2 regions of the Streptomyces sparsogenes subsp. cuspidosporus genome follow, and region 2 is predicted to be linked to the other one. Evidence: riboswitches for the same ligand, from Rfam matches in the RefSeq annotation. Region 2 holds a riboswitch; the other holds the start of a gene.
What was found. Region 2 has a riboswitch for glycine ahead of gcvP (aminomethyl-transferring glycine dehydrogenase). Riboswitches for the same ligand answer to the same signal wherever they lie in the genome.
Positions count from the first base shown of each region.

Region 1: it holds a riboswitch for glycine, as region 2 does, so the genes downstream of both, gcvT (glycine cleavage system aminomethyltransferase GcvT) here and gcvP (aminomethyl-transferring glycine dehydrogenase) in region 2, are expected to answer to the same signal.

Region 1 is NZ_BAAASD010000034.1:19,947-27,720, forward strand. It holds gene glyA (serine hydroxymethyltransferase) at 56-1,321, opposite strand; gene gcvH (glycine cleavage system protein GcvH) at 1,346-1,726, opposite strand; gene gcvT (glycine cleavage system aminomethyltransferase GcvT) at 1,993-3,147, opposite strand; glycine riboswitch at 3,330-3,440, opposite strand; gene ABFY07_RS30615 (AAA family ATPase) at 3,665-4,363, shown strand; gene ABFY07_RS30620 (hypothetical protein) at 4,446-5,579, opposite strand; gene ABFY07_RS30625 (enhanced serine sensitivity protein SseB) at 5,816-6,682, shown strand; gene ABFY07_RS30630 (enhanced serine sensitivity protein SseB C-terminal domain-containing protein) at 6,826-7,599, shown strand.
Region 2 is NZ_BAAASD010000008.1:249,686-257,459, forward strand. It holds gene ABFY07_RS13585 (glutamate-cysteine ligase family protein) at 1-416, opposite strand, end outside; gene ABFY07_RS13590 (hypothetical protein) at 860-1,444, shown strand; gene ABFY07_RS13595 (DUF5999 family protein) at 1,723-1,929, shown strand; gene gcvP (aminomethyl-transferring glycine dehydrogenase) at 2,019-4,913, opposite strand; glycine riboswitch at 4,977-5,100, opposite strand; glycine riboswitch at 5,102-5,199, opposite strand; gene ABFY07_RS13605 (PRC-barrel domain-containing protein) at 5,323-5,652, shown strand; gene ABFY07_RS13610 (DNA polymerase IV) at 5,628-7,214, opposite strand; gene ABFY07_RS13615 (MerR family transcriptional regulator) at 7,349-7,774, opposite strand, start outside.

The DNA of each region.
Region 1 (7,774 bases), on a different contig from region 2:
GCGGGGTGGGTGGGGGCGCCGGGGTGGTGCGCCCCCCTCCACCTTCCGGCCCGGATTACTTGGTGAGGTCCGGGTACAGCGGGTGCTTGTCGGCGAGCGCGGTGACGCGCGCCTTGAGCGCCTCCGCGTCGTAGGACGGCTTGAGCGCCTCGGCGATGACGTCGGCGACCTCGCGGAAGTCGTCGGCGGTGAAGCCGCGGGTGGCCAGCGCGGGGGTGCCGATGCGCAGGCCGGAGGTCACCATCGGGGGGCGCGGGTCGTTCGGGATGGCGTTGCGGTTGACCGTGATGCCGATCTCGTGGAGGCGGTCCTCGGCCTGCCGGCCGTCCAGCTCGGAGTCGCGCAGGTCGACCAGGACGAGGTGGACGTCGGTGCCGCCGGACAGCACGGCGACGCCGGCCTCGGCCACGTCCGGCTGGGTGAGCCGCTCGGCCAGCAGCTTGGCGCCCTCGAGGGTACGCTGCTGGCGCTCCTTGAAGGCCGAGCCAGCCGCGATCTTGAAGGCCACGGCCTTGGCGGCGACCACGTGCTCCAGCGGGCCGCCCTGCTGACCGGGGAAGACCGCGGAGTTGATCTTCTTGGCCAGCTCGGCCGTGGAGAGGATCACGCCGCCGCGCGGGCCGCCGAGGGTCTTGTGCGTCGTGGTGGTGACCACATGGGCGTGCGGCACCGGGGAGGGGTGCAGCCCGGCCGCCACCAGGCCCGCGAAGTGGGCCATGTCCACCATCAGGTAGGCGCCGACCTCGTCCGCGATCCGGCGGAAGGCCGCGAAGTCGAGCTGGCGCGGGTACGCCGACCAGCCGGCGATCACCAGCTTGGGGCGGTGCTCCTTGGCCAGCCGCTCGACCTCGTCCATGTCGACCAGGCCGGTCTCGGCGTCCACGTGGTAGGGCACCACGTTGTAGAGCTTGCCGGAGAAGTTGATCTTCATGCCGTGGGTGAGGTGCCCGCCGTGCGCCAGGTTCAGCCCCAGGATGGTGTCGCCGGGGGAGAGCAGGGCGAACATCGCGGCCGCGTTGGCCTGGGCGCCGGAGTGCGGCTGGACATTGGCCGCCTCGGCCCCGAAGAGCGCCTTGACCCGGTCGATCGCGATCTGCTCGACCACGTCGACGTGCTCACAGCCGCCGTAGTAGCGGCGGCCCGGGTAGCCCTCGGCGTACTTGTTGGTCAGGACCGAGCCCTGGGCCTCCATGACCGCGACCGGAGCGAAGTTCTCCGAAGCGATCATCTCCAGGGTGGACTGCTGGCGGTGGAGTTCGGCGTCGACCGCGGCGGCTACGTCCGGGTCGAGCTCGTGCAGGGGGCTGTTGAGAAGCGACATCAGGGTCCCGATCGAAGGAGGGGGTCAGTTTTCGGCGAAGGCGGCGTACTCGTCGGCGGAGAGCAGCTCGTCCGGCTCGTCCGTCACCCGCACCTTGAACAGCCAGCCGCCCTCGAAGGGGGCGGAATTCACCAGCGCCGGGTCGTTGACCACATCCTCGTTGATCTCGGTGACCTCGCCGGTGACCGGCGCGTACAGATCGCTGACGGACTTCGTGGACTCCAGCTCACCACAGGTCTCGCCCGCGGTGACCGTCGTGCCGACCTCCGGGAGCTGGACGTAGACGACGTCGCCGAGCGCGTTGGCCGCGAACTCGGTGATGCCGACCGTCGACACGCCGTCCTCGCCGGCGGCCGACAGCCACTCGTGCTCCTTGCTGTAACGCAGCTGCTGGGGGTTGCTCATAATGCGATTCTCCTGGATACGGGGGAGTGCTTGGGAAACGGGTCTTGCCTGGTGGGACAGGCGGTATGGGCGGGTACGCACGGGAGTGCCCCGGCGCCGCCCGCGCGCCGGGCGGCCCGGCGCGTGCTCGGTGCGGCTCAGCGCCGCTCGTGGGAAGCGCTCAGCGCCACCCGCAGGAGCGCTCAGCGCCGGTCGTCCAGCGCTCAGCGCCGGTCGTCCAGCGCTCAGCGCCGGTCGTCCAGCGCCCAGCGCCGCCCGCAGAGCGCTCAGCGCCGCTTGTAGAAGGGGAGGGCCACGACCTCGTACGGCTCATGGGTACCGCGGATGTCCACCGCCACTCCCGACGTGCCCGGCGCGGCGTGCGCGGCGTCCACGTACGCGATCGCGATCGGCTTGCCGAGGGTGGGCGAGGGCGCGCCCGAGGTGACCTCGCCGATCACCGCGCCGTCCGCGCCGACCACCGCGTACCCCGCGCGCGGGACCCGGCGGCCCGCCGCGACCTGGCCGACCAGCACCCGCGGCGGGTCGGTCTCGGCCCGCCGCCCCGCCTCCTCAAGCGCCGCGCGGCCGACGAAGTCACCGGGCTTGTCGAACTTCACCACCCGGCCGAGCCCCGCGTCGAACGGCGTCGTCGCGCGGGTCAGCTCGTGCCCGTACAGCGGCATCCCGGCCTCCAGGCGCAGCGTGTCCCGGCAGGACAGCCCGCACGGGACCAGCCCGGCCGGCGCACCGGCCTCGGACAGCGCCCGCCACAGCCGCTCGGCGTCGTGCGGGGCGACGAACAGCTCGAAGCCGTCCTCGCCTGTGTAGCCGGTACGCGCGATCAGCGCCGGGACGCCCGCGACGGTGCCCGGCAGGCCCGCGTAGTACTTGAGGCCGTCCAGGTCCGCGTCGGTCAGCTCGCGCAGGATCGCCGGGGAGGCCGGACCCTGGACGGCGATCAGCGCGTAGGCGTCCCGGTCGTCCCGTACGGCCGCCTCCAGGCCCGCGGCGCGCTCGGTCAGCGCGTCCAGCACTACCTGGGCGTTCCCCGCGTTGGCCACCACCAGGAACTCCTGCTCCGCCAGGCGGTAGACGATCAGGTCGTCCAGGATGCCGCCCTCGGCGTCGCAGATCATGGTGTAGCGGGCGCGGCCGACGGCGAGCGCCGACAGATGGCCCACCAGCGCGCGGTCCAGGGCAGCGCCCGCCTCCGGGCCGGTGAGCGTGATCTCGCCCATGTGCGAGAGGTCGAACAGGCCGGCGCGGGTGCGCACCGCGGTGTGCTCGTCGCGCTCGCTCCCGTAGCGCAGCGGCATCTCCCAGCCGGCGAAGTCGGTCATGGTGGCGCCGAGCGCCCGGTGCAGCGCGTCCAGCGCGGTACGGCGGGGGGCGGGCGGGGCGTCGGTCACGGGGGCACCGGTCAGGGGGGCGTCGGTCATGGGGCTGGCTCCAGGGCGGGACGGTGACGGGGACGACGAGGACTGTCCTCCCCATCTGTCATCGGAACCTGAGAGGTTCGCCGTGACCCTCCTTCCGCCCGACGCCGGGGGCGTCGTCGCAAAGAGCGGTCCGGCTTGCACCGTGGGTGGAGCCACGCCAGCGGCTCGCTTTTCAGATCTGCCTCGCCCGCGCGGTATCGGGGCCTGAGAGATTCAAGGGAGGACTTGCTCCTTCGGCGCCCCGGACGGCCGGCACTGCTGCCGGTGGCCGAGGACTCTCCCGCGCGGATTCAAGCGGCCGGTATGGAGTTGCGCGCAACATCATCGCACGTACGCCCGAGAAGGGAAGACCCGCTCGGGCGGAACCCCGGCCCGGACCCGGCTCACAACGGGGCGAAACCCCGATGCACAGGGATCAGAGGCCCAGCCCACGGCAATACCACCTTGCTGGACATTACCTTTTCTTGACACTCTTCGGGAACGAGCCGCAGTGACCGGACCTAGGAGGACGATCACGGTGCAGGGGCAGGGTACGTACGCGACGACATGGGGGCCCCTGCCGGTGACGCAGGGGGCGGCGCCGACCGGGGGAGCGCTCAGACCGGGGTGCCCGGCGGCCGTCCAGGACCTGCGCGGCGACGGCGGCGCCGCGCGGCCCGGCGCCCGTGAGCTGCGCTACCGGGCCGGCGATGTGGTGGTCGCCTCGGGACTGCCCGGCAGCGGCAAGAGCACCATGATCGACCGCACCGTGCCCCGCCTGGACCAGCGCGGCGGGCCGGTGCTGCGGGTCGACTCGCAGGACACCCGCGAGCGCTGGGAGCGGCGGATGCCCCACTGGCTGCCCTACGCCCTCTACCGGCCGCTGGTGCGCTGCGCCCACTACACCGGGCTGCGCCGGGCGCTGCGCTCGGGGGCCAGTCTCGTGGTGCACGACTGCGGCACCCTCCCCTGGGTCCGCCGCTGGCTGGCCCGCGACGCCCGGCGCACCGGCCGCGGGCTGCACATGGTGCTGCTCGACGTGGACGCCGCGGTGGCGCTGGAGGGGCAGACCGCCCGCGGCCGGGTGGTCTCCCGCTACGCCTTCGGCCGGCACCGCCGCGCGGTGGGGCGGCTGGTCGCGACCGCGGAGGGCGGGCGGCCGCCCGAAGGCTGCGCCTCGGTGGCGCTGCTGGATCGGACGGCCGCGAGCGCGCTGCGCCGGATCGGCTTCGACTGAGCCGAGCCGGCCGGCCTTCGACTGAACTGGCTGGCTGCTTGGCCGGCCGGCGGGCGGGTGGCGGCGCGGCGGGGCGTCGCCGTCAGGGGCGCGCGTCGGCCCCGGCACCGTCCGCGTCCACCGGGTGGGGCAGCGGCATGGGGGCCACGGAGTCGTCGGCCGCCCCGGGCGCGGACCCGGGGGCGGCCAGCGGGGTGGCGGCCGTGGTGGTGGGCTTCTCGGCGGTCTTCTTCCCGGGCTTCTTGGCCGGCTTCTCGGACGTCTTCCTGCCCGTCTTCTTGCCGGGCTTGTCGGTGTGGGGCTTGGGGGAGGGCTTCGCCGTGTCGGGCTTGGCGGCGCCGAGCTCCGGGGCACCGGTCCCGGGGGCGCCCGGCTGCGTGGCGGCCGTCGGCCCGGTGGGCTTGGCGGCGAGGGCCGACGCGTCCTCGGCGAGGCTCGTCGCCTCGTCCGGGAACGGCAGCAGCGGGGGCATCACGGGGAAGTCCCGCCCGGGGAGCGGGCCGACGACGGCGCCGATCAGCCCGACGATCGCGTCGGCGATGCGGGGGATCGCCACGGTGGCCGCGTTCGAGTCGCCGGCCGCGACGGCGTCCAGCAGGTCGTCGATCGCCCGCTGCAGCGCGTCCAGCGGGTCCGTCGAGATGTCCGAAGGCGTCGGCTGGGCGGCGAAGGGAGGCATCACGGCCCCGCCCTCCCCGACGGCCCCGCCCTCCCCGACGGCCCCGCCCTCCCCGGCGGCCTGCGGCGGCACGGTGATCCGGCCCTGATCCTGAGCCTGGCCCTGATCCTCGCCCTGAGCCTGGCCCTCGCCGGAGCCCTGCGAAGGCGTCGGGTCCTGGGCCTGCCCCCGGCGGTGCGCGGCGGCCCGCGGGGCGCCGGCCTTGTCGGCCGACTCGCGGACGGCCTTCACCGCGCTGTCGATCGCCGTCGCGTGCTTGATCAGCTCCTCGTCGGAGAGCACCCCGCCGGGCGCCTCCTCCACCGCCCGCGCCAGCTCCGTCACCCGCTCCAGGAGGACGCGCAGGTCGCGCAGCGCCTGGGTCTGGGCCGGGTTCAGTCTCGTGTCGGCGAGCGCCGCGGGGGTGGGGGCCGGGGCGCCGGCCGTGCCCCCGGATCCGTCGGCCGCCGCGGCGGCCAGGCCGGCGGCGCCGAACAGGAGCGAGCCGGCCAGGACGGAGGAGACGAGGACATCGGCCTTGCGGGACACGCGGATCATGAGACCTTCCTTCGCTGTGGTGAGGTACGGGCGTACGCGACACCACGCTGCGAAAGACGCAAACAGAGCGCAACTTGTCGATTACGTTCAGAAGCGGTCGTAGGTGATAAAGGATCAACCGGGATCGCGCCGTCGACCTGGGAATTTGCTGTGGAGATCGACGGCCCCCGATGCCGCCCGGCCGTACAGCCGTTAGGGTGCCTGTGCAGGTCGGACGAGATGGCGGTTGGACGAAGATGAGCATCCCGGAGCAGCACGGTCCAGCACCGGCTCACGGCGGGTTTCCTGACGGTGCGTTTCCCGCGTTCCCCGACCATTCCGGCTATCCCCCTCATCTCGACCAGGCCGCCCATCCCGCCCCTGCGGCCCCTTCGGCGTTCCCGGGCAATGAACTCGAAGAGGTGCTCGCCGCCTCGGTCGACGTCCCCGGCGCCGGCCCCCGCATCGTCGAGACCCTGGCCCGCAGTCAGGTCTGGGTACCGCTGCCCAACGGGGGCGGCCCGGACAGCAATGGACTCGACCTGCCCACCGTGGAGATCGAGGGCGCCGCGTACGTCCCGGTGTTCAGCTCCGAACAGCAGTTCCTCCAGGTCGTCGGCGTCCATATGCCGTTCACCGTCGCCCCGGCCGTCGAGTTCGCCCGCGGCCTGCCGCCCCAGCTCGGCATCGCCGTGAACCCCGGCGGCGCGGTCGGCGTCCCGCTCCCGCCGCCCGCCGTGGCCGAGCTGTGCCGGACCGGGCGCAGCGAACTGGACGGCCCGGCCACCGGCGGCCGGGTGCGTCTCTTCGAGCCGGACTGGCAGGACGAGCCGGTCGACTTCCTGGCGGCCGCCGGGCTCGAGTTCGGCAAGGTGGCCGGGGTGCGGACCGCCCGGCGCGCGCTGGCCAGCGTCGAGGGGGAGCAGCCCGCGCTGTTCGTCGGCGTCGAGCTGGACCTGCCGGGCCCGGAGAGCCAGGCCACGGCCGTGGACGCGCTCGGGCGGGCGCTCGGCGCCGTGCCGGTGCCGTGGACCGTTCAGCTGGTTCTGCTGGACATCGCGCAGGATCCGGTGGCGGACTGGATGCGGGAGCGGGTACGACCGTTCTACGACCGTGACCGCTGAGTCGCCCGGGAGACCACTGCAAGGGCCCGTAAGCTGGTTGGATGGCCGGTGGCGCGCGTGTGTGCGCGCCCTTGGGCAGCGGTGTGGACAGGCCGAGAGAGGGGCGGACCCAGGTGAGCGCGGGAGGCGGCCACGTGGAGCGGATGCTGCGGCAGGTCGCTCCCGGCCGGTACGACGCCTACGAGTCGCTGTTGCAGGCGCTCGCCGACGGCCAGGTCTGGATGCTGCTGTGGCACGGCACCCCGGGCTCGCCCGACGCCCAGTACGGGAACATGGACGTCGAGGGGCTCGGCTACGCCCCCTGTGTGACCTCCGCTCAGGAGCTCGCCGCCAGCGGCTGGAACCGCGCCCATGAGGTGGTGAGCGGCCGCCAGATCGCGGCCTCCCTCTTCCCCGACCGCTACGGCCTGTGGCTCAACCCGCACGCCCCCGGCGGCGGCGTCGGCATCCCCTGGCTCGATCTGCGCAGAATCGCCGGCGGCCTGGACCGGCTGCCCGCCGGGCCGCTGCGGCTCAGCGAGCCCGCCATCGAAATCCCCCAGTTCTACGCCCTGTTGGGGCAGAACGCGCACCGTACCCCCGCGGTGCGCTCGCTGCGCCGGGCCTGGGTGCAGCCCGCGCTCGGCGCGCCGTATCTGGCGATCGGGCTTGACCTGTACGACCCCGCGCCCGCGTCCGTCGAGGCCGCGCGGGTGATGATGAGCCAGTCGATCACGGCGGTCCCCGAGGGGCTGCCGGTCTCCACGGTCGCGCTGTCCGACGAGTACGACCCGGTCGCCATGTGGATGCGGGTCAACGCCCGCCCGTTCTTCGACCGCGCCGCCTACGGCGCGCCCCCGTCCGCCCCCTCGTACGGCTACGGCTACCCGCCCCCGCACGGCGGCCGCCAGTCGGGACCCGCGCCCAGCGCCTGGTAGCGCGCGCTCAACTCCCTTTTTTTACACACCTTTTGATCATCCCCTCACCGGACGCCGCGTACCGCTGAGCGGAGCCGCGGTCCGGATAACGGAACACTCCTCACCACATCACGGTTAGGCATCCATTGGCCGGATGCACTGGCGGCTGATCGCAGACGCGATGAAGACTCCCGCA
Region 2 (7,774 bases):
CCCAGGTCGCGTGCGGCGAGGGTCGGGAGAATTCCGATCATAACGATCTCGGAGGACACTTCTCCGGCTTTGCGATCGGCATATGACAACCCGGTCCTGAGCTCTTCCGCCAACTGGTCGAGAACCCTTCCGGACAAACGGTGGGGCACGATGTTTACTTCAAGATTGCACTGCCCGAGTTCGGTCTGGAAATCATGGCTCGCGATTCTCTCCAGAACCTCCGTGTTCATCATCCTCGGCATCCCGTCGGCGTCCGCGAGATTCAGCTCGATCTCCAGCCCCATGAGATTCTTCGGGCGGTCGAATCGCCTCTCGGCCAGGAGCCGGGCCAGCGCCTCGAGGCCCTTCCGGAGCCTCGCGCGCTGCCGCTGCCGGCCGGACGGATCGAACTCCCCGGCTATGACCTTGTCCCCCATCGAAGCGTCCTTCCTCAAGTGGATCAGCGGCGCCGGCCGCGTACATCACGCTCGATGATGCCCAGCCAATGTGATCGATAACGCCCCGCGCGGGCGGCTCAGCCGATAGGCTCTGCACAGCACCGGATTGTCGTGACGAAAAACACCGGCGAGATCAAGCCTACCCGGCGTGGGTTAAAATGCCAGGTCATATCCGTGCATATGGCAGAGAATCGGCGAAAATGCCCGGGCCCTGGCGGACCGGATAAGTGCTTGCCCGCAATACCGGGGACAGGTACATGAAACACGACGGGAACACTTGTCGTATAAGCTCGGTAACCGAGGCAGAGAGACCGTTCCCTGACGTTCGCTCAGGCCCCCTCTGACCCGCGCACACCCCCAGCGCCATTCGTACCTGGCACGCCAGCGCTCCACCGTGTCTCCGAAGTGAGAGGCGACCCACCATGCCGCTGCACGTCCCTCCGGCTCCAGCGCCTGCTCTGAACAGCATCCGCACGGCCCTTGGCTCTCCCACCGCCGCCCGCACCCCGGTCCTCGGCTCCCTGGACGGACCCTTCGAGCTGGAACTCCCCCTGCCCGTCCACGTCCTGGACGACATCACCGCCGCCGACGGCCCGCCGCGCGCCCGACTCACCGGATGGCGGTTCCTGATCCGCGACGGTGACCGTACGGCGGCCTCCGCCGAGGCGATGCTGGCCGCCGACGGCTGGGTGTTCTCCCACTTCTCCGAAGGTCCGTACGTGGCCTCGGCCGAACAGGCGCTGCGCCAGGCCGAGTCGCTGCCCTCGGTGTACCAGCCCCGTCTGCTGTCCATCCCCGAGTTGTACATGCTGACGCTGTGGCTGCGCGGCGACCCGGCCGCCGACCCCGCCGAGGGCCACCTCGCCGCCGCCGACCTGCTGGTGCCGCTGACCCCCGCCCCGCCCGGGATCGCCGCCCACCGCCCGCACCGCGCGGCTGACCTGCTGCCGGTGCTGACCCTGCGGCTGACGCCGACGCCGACCCCCCTGCTCGGCTCCTCCGCCTGACCCGCCCGCGGCCGGCCGCCGCCCGCGCCCGAAGCGCCCCGTGATCCGAGGAGGGATCACGGGGCGCTTCGCCGCAGGCTCGTAACAGTCCCGCCATGATGAACCGACGCACGCCCGAATGCGTCATCATCTAGCAGTACCGGTGCCGCGAAATCCCTGCGGGAACCGGCCCGTAGGGCAACACTGGGAGCAACGAACCGACTGACCAACGGGGGGCGGCCATGACTGCCGCGGCAAGCCACAGGAAACCCACCACACCACAGCGAGAGATCCCTTCCATGTGCCAGCATCAGCCACCGTGCCCGTCAGCCGACTCCGCCGACCGGGAGGCCGCCCATCTCGTGGCGCACCACCCCGAGCAGGGCTGGAGCCTGTTGTGCAATGGCGTCCTCCTCTTCGAGGACACCGGTGAGCTGCTGCCGGACGGGCAGGTCATCGCGCCGCGCCGACCGCTGGACGCCGAGCGCGTCGTCACCGCGGCCTAGCGGCCCGACACCTCCCGCCCGCAGATTGATTCAAGGGGCCGGCCCGGCGCCCGCGCCGCACCGGCCCCGTATCCGACCGGGCGTGCCGGTCAGCTGTCGTACGACTCCAGCGGCGGGCAGGAGCAGACCAGGTTGCGGTCGCCGAAGGCGCCGTCGATCCGCCGCACCGGGGGCCAGTACTTGTCGGACGCCGACACCCCGGCCGGGAAGGCCGCCTCCGACCGGGTGTAGGGGTGCGCCCACTCCCCGCTCAGCGCGGCCGCCGTGTGCGGGGCGTTCCGCAGCGGATTGTCGTCCTCGGGCCACTCCCCCGAGCCGACCTTCTCGATCTCCGCCCGGATGGCGATCATCGCCTCGCAGAACCGGTCCAGCTCCGCCAGGTCCTCGCTCTCCGTCGGCTCGATCATCAGCGTGCCGGCGACCGGGAAGGACATCGTGGGCGCGTGGAACCCGTAGTCCACCAGCCGCTTCGCGACATCGTCGACGCTCACCCCGGTCGCCTTGGTCAGCGGCCGCAGGTCGATGATGCACTCGTGGGCGACCAGGCCGCCGGGGCCGGTGTAGAGCACCGGGTAGTGCGGCTCCAGCCGCTTGGCGATGTAGTTGGCGCTGAGCACCGCCACCTGGGTCGCCCGGCGCAGCCCCTCGGCGCCCATCAGCCGCACGTACGCCCACGAGATCGGCAGGATGCCCGCCGAACCCCAGGGCGCGGCCGCGACCGGGCCCACCCCGGTCGCCGGGCCCGCCGCGGGCTGCAGCGGGTGGTTGGGCAGGTACGGCGCCAGGTGCTCGCGCACCGCGACCGGGCCCACGCCGGGGCCGCCGCCGCCGTGCGGGATGCAGAAGGTCTTGTGCAGGTTCAGGTGGGAGACATCGCCGCCGAACCGGCCCGGCCGGGCCAGCCCCACCAGCGCGTTGAGGTTCGCGCCGTCCACGTAGACCTGGCCGCCCGCGTCGTGCACGGCCGCGCAGATCTCGCCGATGTGCTCCTCGAACACGCCGTGCGTGGAGGGGTAGGTGACCATCAGGACGGCCAGCTCGTCGCCGTACCGCTCGATCTTGGCGCGCAGGTCGTCGGCGTCCACCTCGCCGTCCTCGCCGGTCTTGACCACGACGACCTTCATGCCCGCCATCACGGCGCTGGCGGCGTTGGTGCCGTGCGCGGAGGACGGGATGAGGCAGACGGTGCGGCGCTCGTCGCCGTTGGCCCGGTGGTAGGCCCGGACGGCCAGCAGCCCGGCCAGCTCGCCCTGCGATCCGGCGTTCGGCTGCAGGGACACCTTGTCGTAGCCGGTGACCTCGGCCAGCCGCTCCTCCAGCTCGCGGATCAGCGTCAGATAGCCCTGGGCCTGCTCGACGGGCGCGAAGGGGTGCAGCGCCCCGAACTCCGGCCAGGTGACCGGCTCCATCTCGGTGGTGGCGTTCAGCTTCATGGTGCAGGAGCCGAGCGGGATCATGCCCCGGTCCAGGGCGTAGTCGCGGTCGGCCAGGCGCCGCAGGTAGCGCAGCATCGCGGTCTCGGAGCGGTGCCGGTGGAAGACCGGGTGGGTCAGATACGTGTCGGTGCGCAGCAGCTCGGCGGGGAGCGCGTCGGCCGCCGCGGCGTCCAGCTCGTCGATGGCCGGCAGGCCGCCGTCCACGCCGAAGGCCGACCACACGGCGGCCAGCTGGGCCCGTCCGGTGGTCTCGTCGCAGGCGATGCCCACGTGGTCGGCGTCGGTCAGGCGCAGATTGACCCCGGCCTCGCGGGCCGCGGTCACGACCTCGGCGGCCCGGCCCGGGACATGGGCGGTGAGGGTGTCGAAGAACGCCCCGTGCACGATCTCCACGCCCCCGGCGCGCAGCCCCTCGGCGAGCACGGCCGCGTAGCGGTGGGTGCGCCGGGCGATGGTCCGCAGGCCCTCCGGGCCGTGGTAGACGGCGTACATGCCGGCCATCACGGCGAGCAGCACCTGGGCGGTGCAGATGTTGCTGGTGGCCTTCTCGCGGCGGATGTGCTGCTCGCGGGTCTGCAGGGCAAGGCGGTACGCCTTGTCGCCGTCGGCGTCGACCGAGACGCCCACCAGCCGGCCGGGCAGGCTGCGGGCGTAGGCCTCGCGAACGGCCATGAAGCCGGCGTGCGGCCCGCCGAAGCCCATCGGCACCCCGAACCGCTGGCTGCTGCCGACCGCGATGTCGGCGCCCAGCTCCCCGGGCGGGGTGAGCAGGGTGAGGGCGAGCAGGTCCGCGGCGACGGTGACCACGGCGCCCAGCTCATGGGCCCGCTCGATGACCGGGCGGAGGTCCCGGACGGCGCCGGAGGCCCCGGGGTACTGGAGCAGCACGCCGAACACGCCGCGCTCGGCCACCTCGGCCGGTATGCCCTGCGAGAGGTCGGTGACGACCACCTCGACGCCGGTGGGCTCGGCCCGGGTCCGGATGACCGCGACGGTCTGCGGCAGAGCGTCGGCGTCGACCAGGAACACGCCCTGCTTGACCTTGCCCACCCGCCGGGACAGCGCCATGGCCTCGGCGGCGGCGGTGGCCTCGTCGAGCAGCGAGGCGCCGGCGGTGGGCAGCCCGGTGAGATCGGCGACGACCGTCTGGAAGTTGAGCAGCGCCTCCAGCCTGCCCTGGGAGATCTCGGGCTGGTAGGGCGTGTACGCCGTGTACCAGGCCGGGTTCTCCAGCACATTGCGCAGGATCACCGGAGGGGTGAAGGTCCCGTGGTAGCCCAGGCCGATCATGGGGGCGAGCAGCTGGTTGCGCTCGGCGAGGCCGCGCAGCTCGGCCAGCACCTCGGCCTCGCTGCGGGCCGGGGGCAGCCCCAGCTGCTCGGTGCTCTTGATGACGTCCGGAACGGCGGCCTGGGTGAGTTCGTCGAGCGAGCCGAACCCGACCTGCGCGAGCATCTTGGCCTGCGCCTCGGCGTCGGGTCCCACATGGCGCTGCTCGAATGGCGTACCGCGCTCGAGCTCGGTCAGTGAGGTGCGGTTGGCGGTCATCTGCGAGGCCTCCTGGTCTGTACGACCGATGAGGGACACCACGGCGCGGGTGCCCGAACGGCCTCCCCCTCTGTCATCTCGACCTGAGAGCTTCACCGGTCCGCGGGCGGCGGTCCGGCTTTCACCGTCGGTGAGGAGGGGTCCCGGAGCCGTGCTCGCCCGTGGCCCACCCTGCTTTCCAGAGTGACCTCACCCGCGCGGTACGTGTGCCTGAGAGATTCCGGGGAGGATTTGCTCCTTCGGCGCCTCCGACGACGTCGGCGGAGGACTCTCCCGCACGGGGTCTGCAGCCACAGTCAGCCTACCAGCGAGCCTGTCGGCGGGATCTTTCGGAGAGCGCTCGAGTGGACGCGCGCGGCGTTGTGGCTTTTCGTAGGAATCACGGGAAGTCACGGAAGAATGGCCACCTGTGGGAGAGAGTGTGCAGACCGACATCGATCCGCGGACCCTCATCGGCCGCAAGGCCTTCGACCGCGATGGCACGAAGATCGGCACGGTGGACGAGGTCTACCTCGACGACGCGACCGGCGAGCCGGAGTGGGCGGCCGTACGCACCGGGCTGTTCAGCCGGGATGTGTTCGTGCCGCTGGAACCGAGCGAGATCGTCGGCGACACGCTGCGGGTGCCGTACGAGCGGGCGCTGATCAAGGACGCGCCGGACTTCGGCGTCGGCCGCCATCTGTCGCCCGAGCAGGAGCTGCAGCTCTACCACCACTACGGGCTCGATGTGAGCGGCTGAGCCCGCCCGCGGTCCCGGTCGTGGGCCTGGGCCGGGTCGTGAGCCCGGCCCGGGTCGTGGCCGGGGCCGTGGTCATGGCCGGGGTCCGGGGCGTGAGCCTGGTGCTGGTCATGAGCCTGGTCCCGGTCGTGGCCGGGGCTTTCGTCCGGGATGGCGGGGCTTTCGTCCGGGCCGGCGGCGGGCTCGGGGCGCACCAGCGGCAGCGGCTCCGACGGCTCCAGCGCCGGGTCGTCGACCGCGAAGGTCCTCACCCGGCCCGGCGCCGACCAGGGGTCCTCGAACCGCACGGTCACCCGGCCGACCCCGCTGCCCTGCACCCACCCCGCCCCGTACTCGGCGTGTCGCACATCGGCGCCGGGCAGCCAGCGGCGGGGCCGGGCGACGTCCTCACCGCCCTCCTCCAGGGCCGCCGGGAGGGCCTCCGGCGCCCCTCCGGCCTCCCCCGCCCCCTCCGTCACCTCCTGGGCCTCCTCGGCCTCGTGGGCGGCCTGCGCGGCCTGGGCGAAGAGGTCCTCCTGGGTGTAGTCCGCCAGGCCGCTCACGCCCACCCCCAGCAGCCGCACGCCCGCCGTGGTGTCCACCCCCTCGAGCAGCCGCGCCGCGGCCTCCCGCACCACCGCCGGGTCGTCCGTCGGTCCGCGCAGCGTCTCGGACCTGGTCAGCGTGGAGAAGTCGTAACGCCGCACCTTGAGCACGACCGTGCGCCCCGAGCGGCCGGCCTCGCGCAGCCGCCGCACACACCGGTCGGCCAGCCGCGCCACCTCCACCTGCACCCGGGTGCGGTCGGTGAGGTCGACGTCGAAGGTGTCCTCCACCGACACGGACTTGGCGTCCCGCTCGGCGACGACCGGCCGGTCGTCCCGCCCGCAGGCCATCGCGTACAGCGAGGCGCCATGGGCCTTGCCCAGCAGCCGCACCAGCTCCTCCTCCCCCGCCTCCCGGGTCTCGGCGACGGTGTGGATCCCCGCCCGGCGCAGCGCCTCCGCGGTGGCCGGGCCCACCCCCGGGAGGGTGCGCACCGACATCGGCCCCAGCAGCTCCCATTCGGTGCCCGGCTCGATGAGCACCAGCCCATCGGGCTTGGCCTGCTCGGAGGCGATCTTGGCGAGCATCTTGGAACCGGCCAGGCCCACCGAGCCGGTCAGCCCGGTGGCGGCCGCGATGTCCGCCCGCAGCCGCTCCCCCACGGCCCGCGCCGCCTCGGGGGAGGCCGGGACACCGCCGGCCTCCAGATCCACGAACGCCTCGTCCAGGCTCAGGGGCTCCACCAGCGGGGACAGCGCGCCCAGCAGCCCCATGACGATGTCGCTCACCTGGCGGTACACGGCGAAGCGGGGGGCGAGGTACGCCGCGTTCGGACACAGGCGGCGGGCCTGGGCCATCGCCATGGCCGAACGGACCCCGAACACCCGCGCCTCGTAGGAGGCCGTGGAGACCACGCCGCGCGGCCCCAGACCGCCGACGATCACGGGCTTGCCGCGCAGGCTGGGCTTGGCCGCCTGCTCCGCCGCGGCGAAGAAGGCGTCCATGTCCAGATGCAGGATCGTCGGCACACCCCTCACACCTACAGATGCTGCCGCATGCCACTGACAATCGGGCGGCCCGGCCGGTGGGCCGTTCAGCCGAGGGCCCGGCCGCGGCGCGCTCCGGCTCGCGCGCGCAGGGCTCCCCCTTTGACGACAGACCCCAGGGCGGTTCAGCCCGCCCGGTTGCGGCGCCGCGCGAGCTCGTCCTCGGGGTTGTGCCCCACCAGCGTCTCGCCGGTGTCCACCCGCTCGCCGTGCAGCTGGGCCAGAGCGCTCTCCACGTCCCGCCACACCACGCCCACCGCGATCCCGAAGACGCCCTGGCCGCCTTGGAGGAGGTCCACCACCTCGTCGGGCGAGGTGCACTCGTAGACCGTCGCACCGTCGCTCATCAGCGTCATCTGGGCGAGGTCGTCGAGGCCGCGGGAGCGCAGGTGCTGGACGGCGGCCCGGATGTTCTGCAGGGACACGCCGGTGTCCAGGAGCCGCTTGACGATCTTGAGGACGACGACGTCCCGGAAGCTGTACAGCCGCTGGCTGCCCGAGCCGTACGCGGGCCGGACGCTCGGCTCCACCAGCCCGGTGCGCGCCCAGTA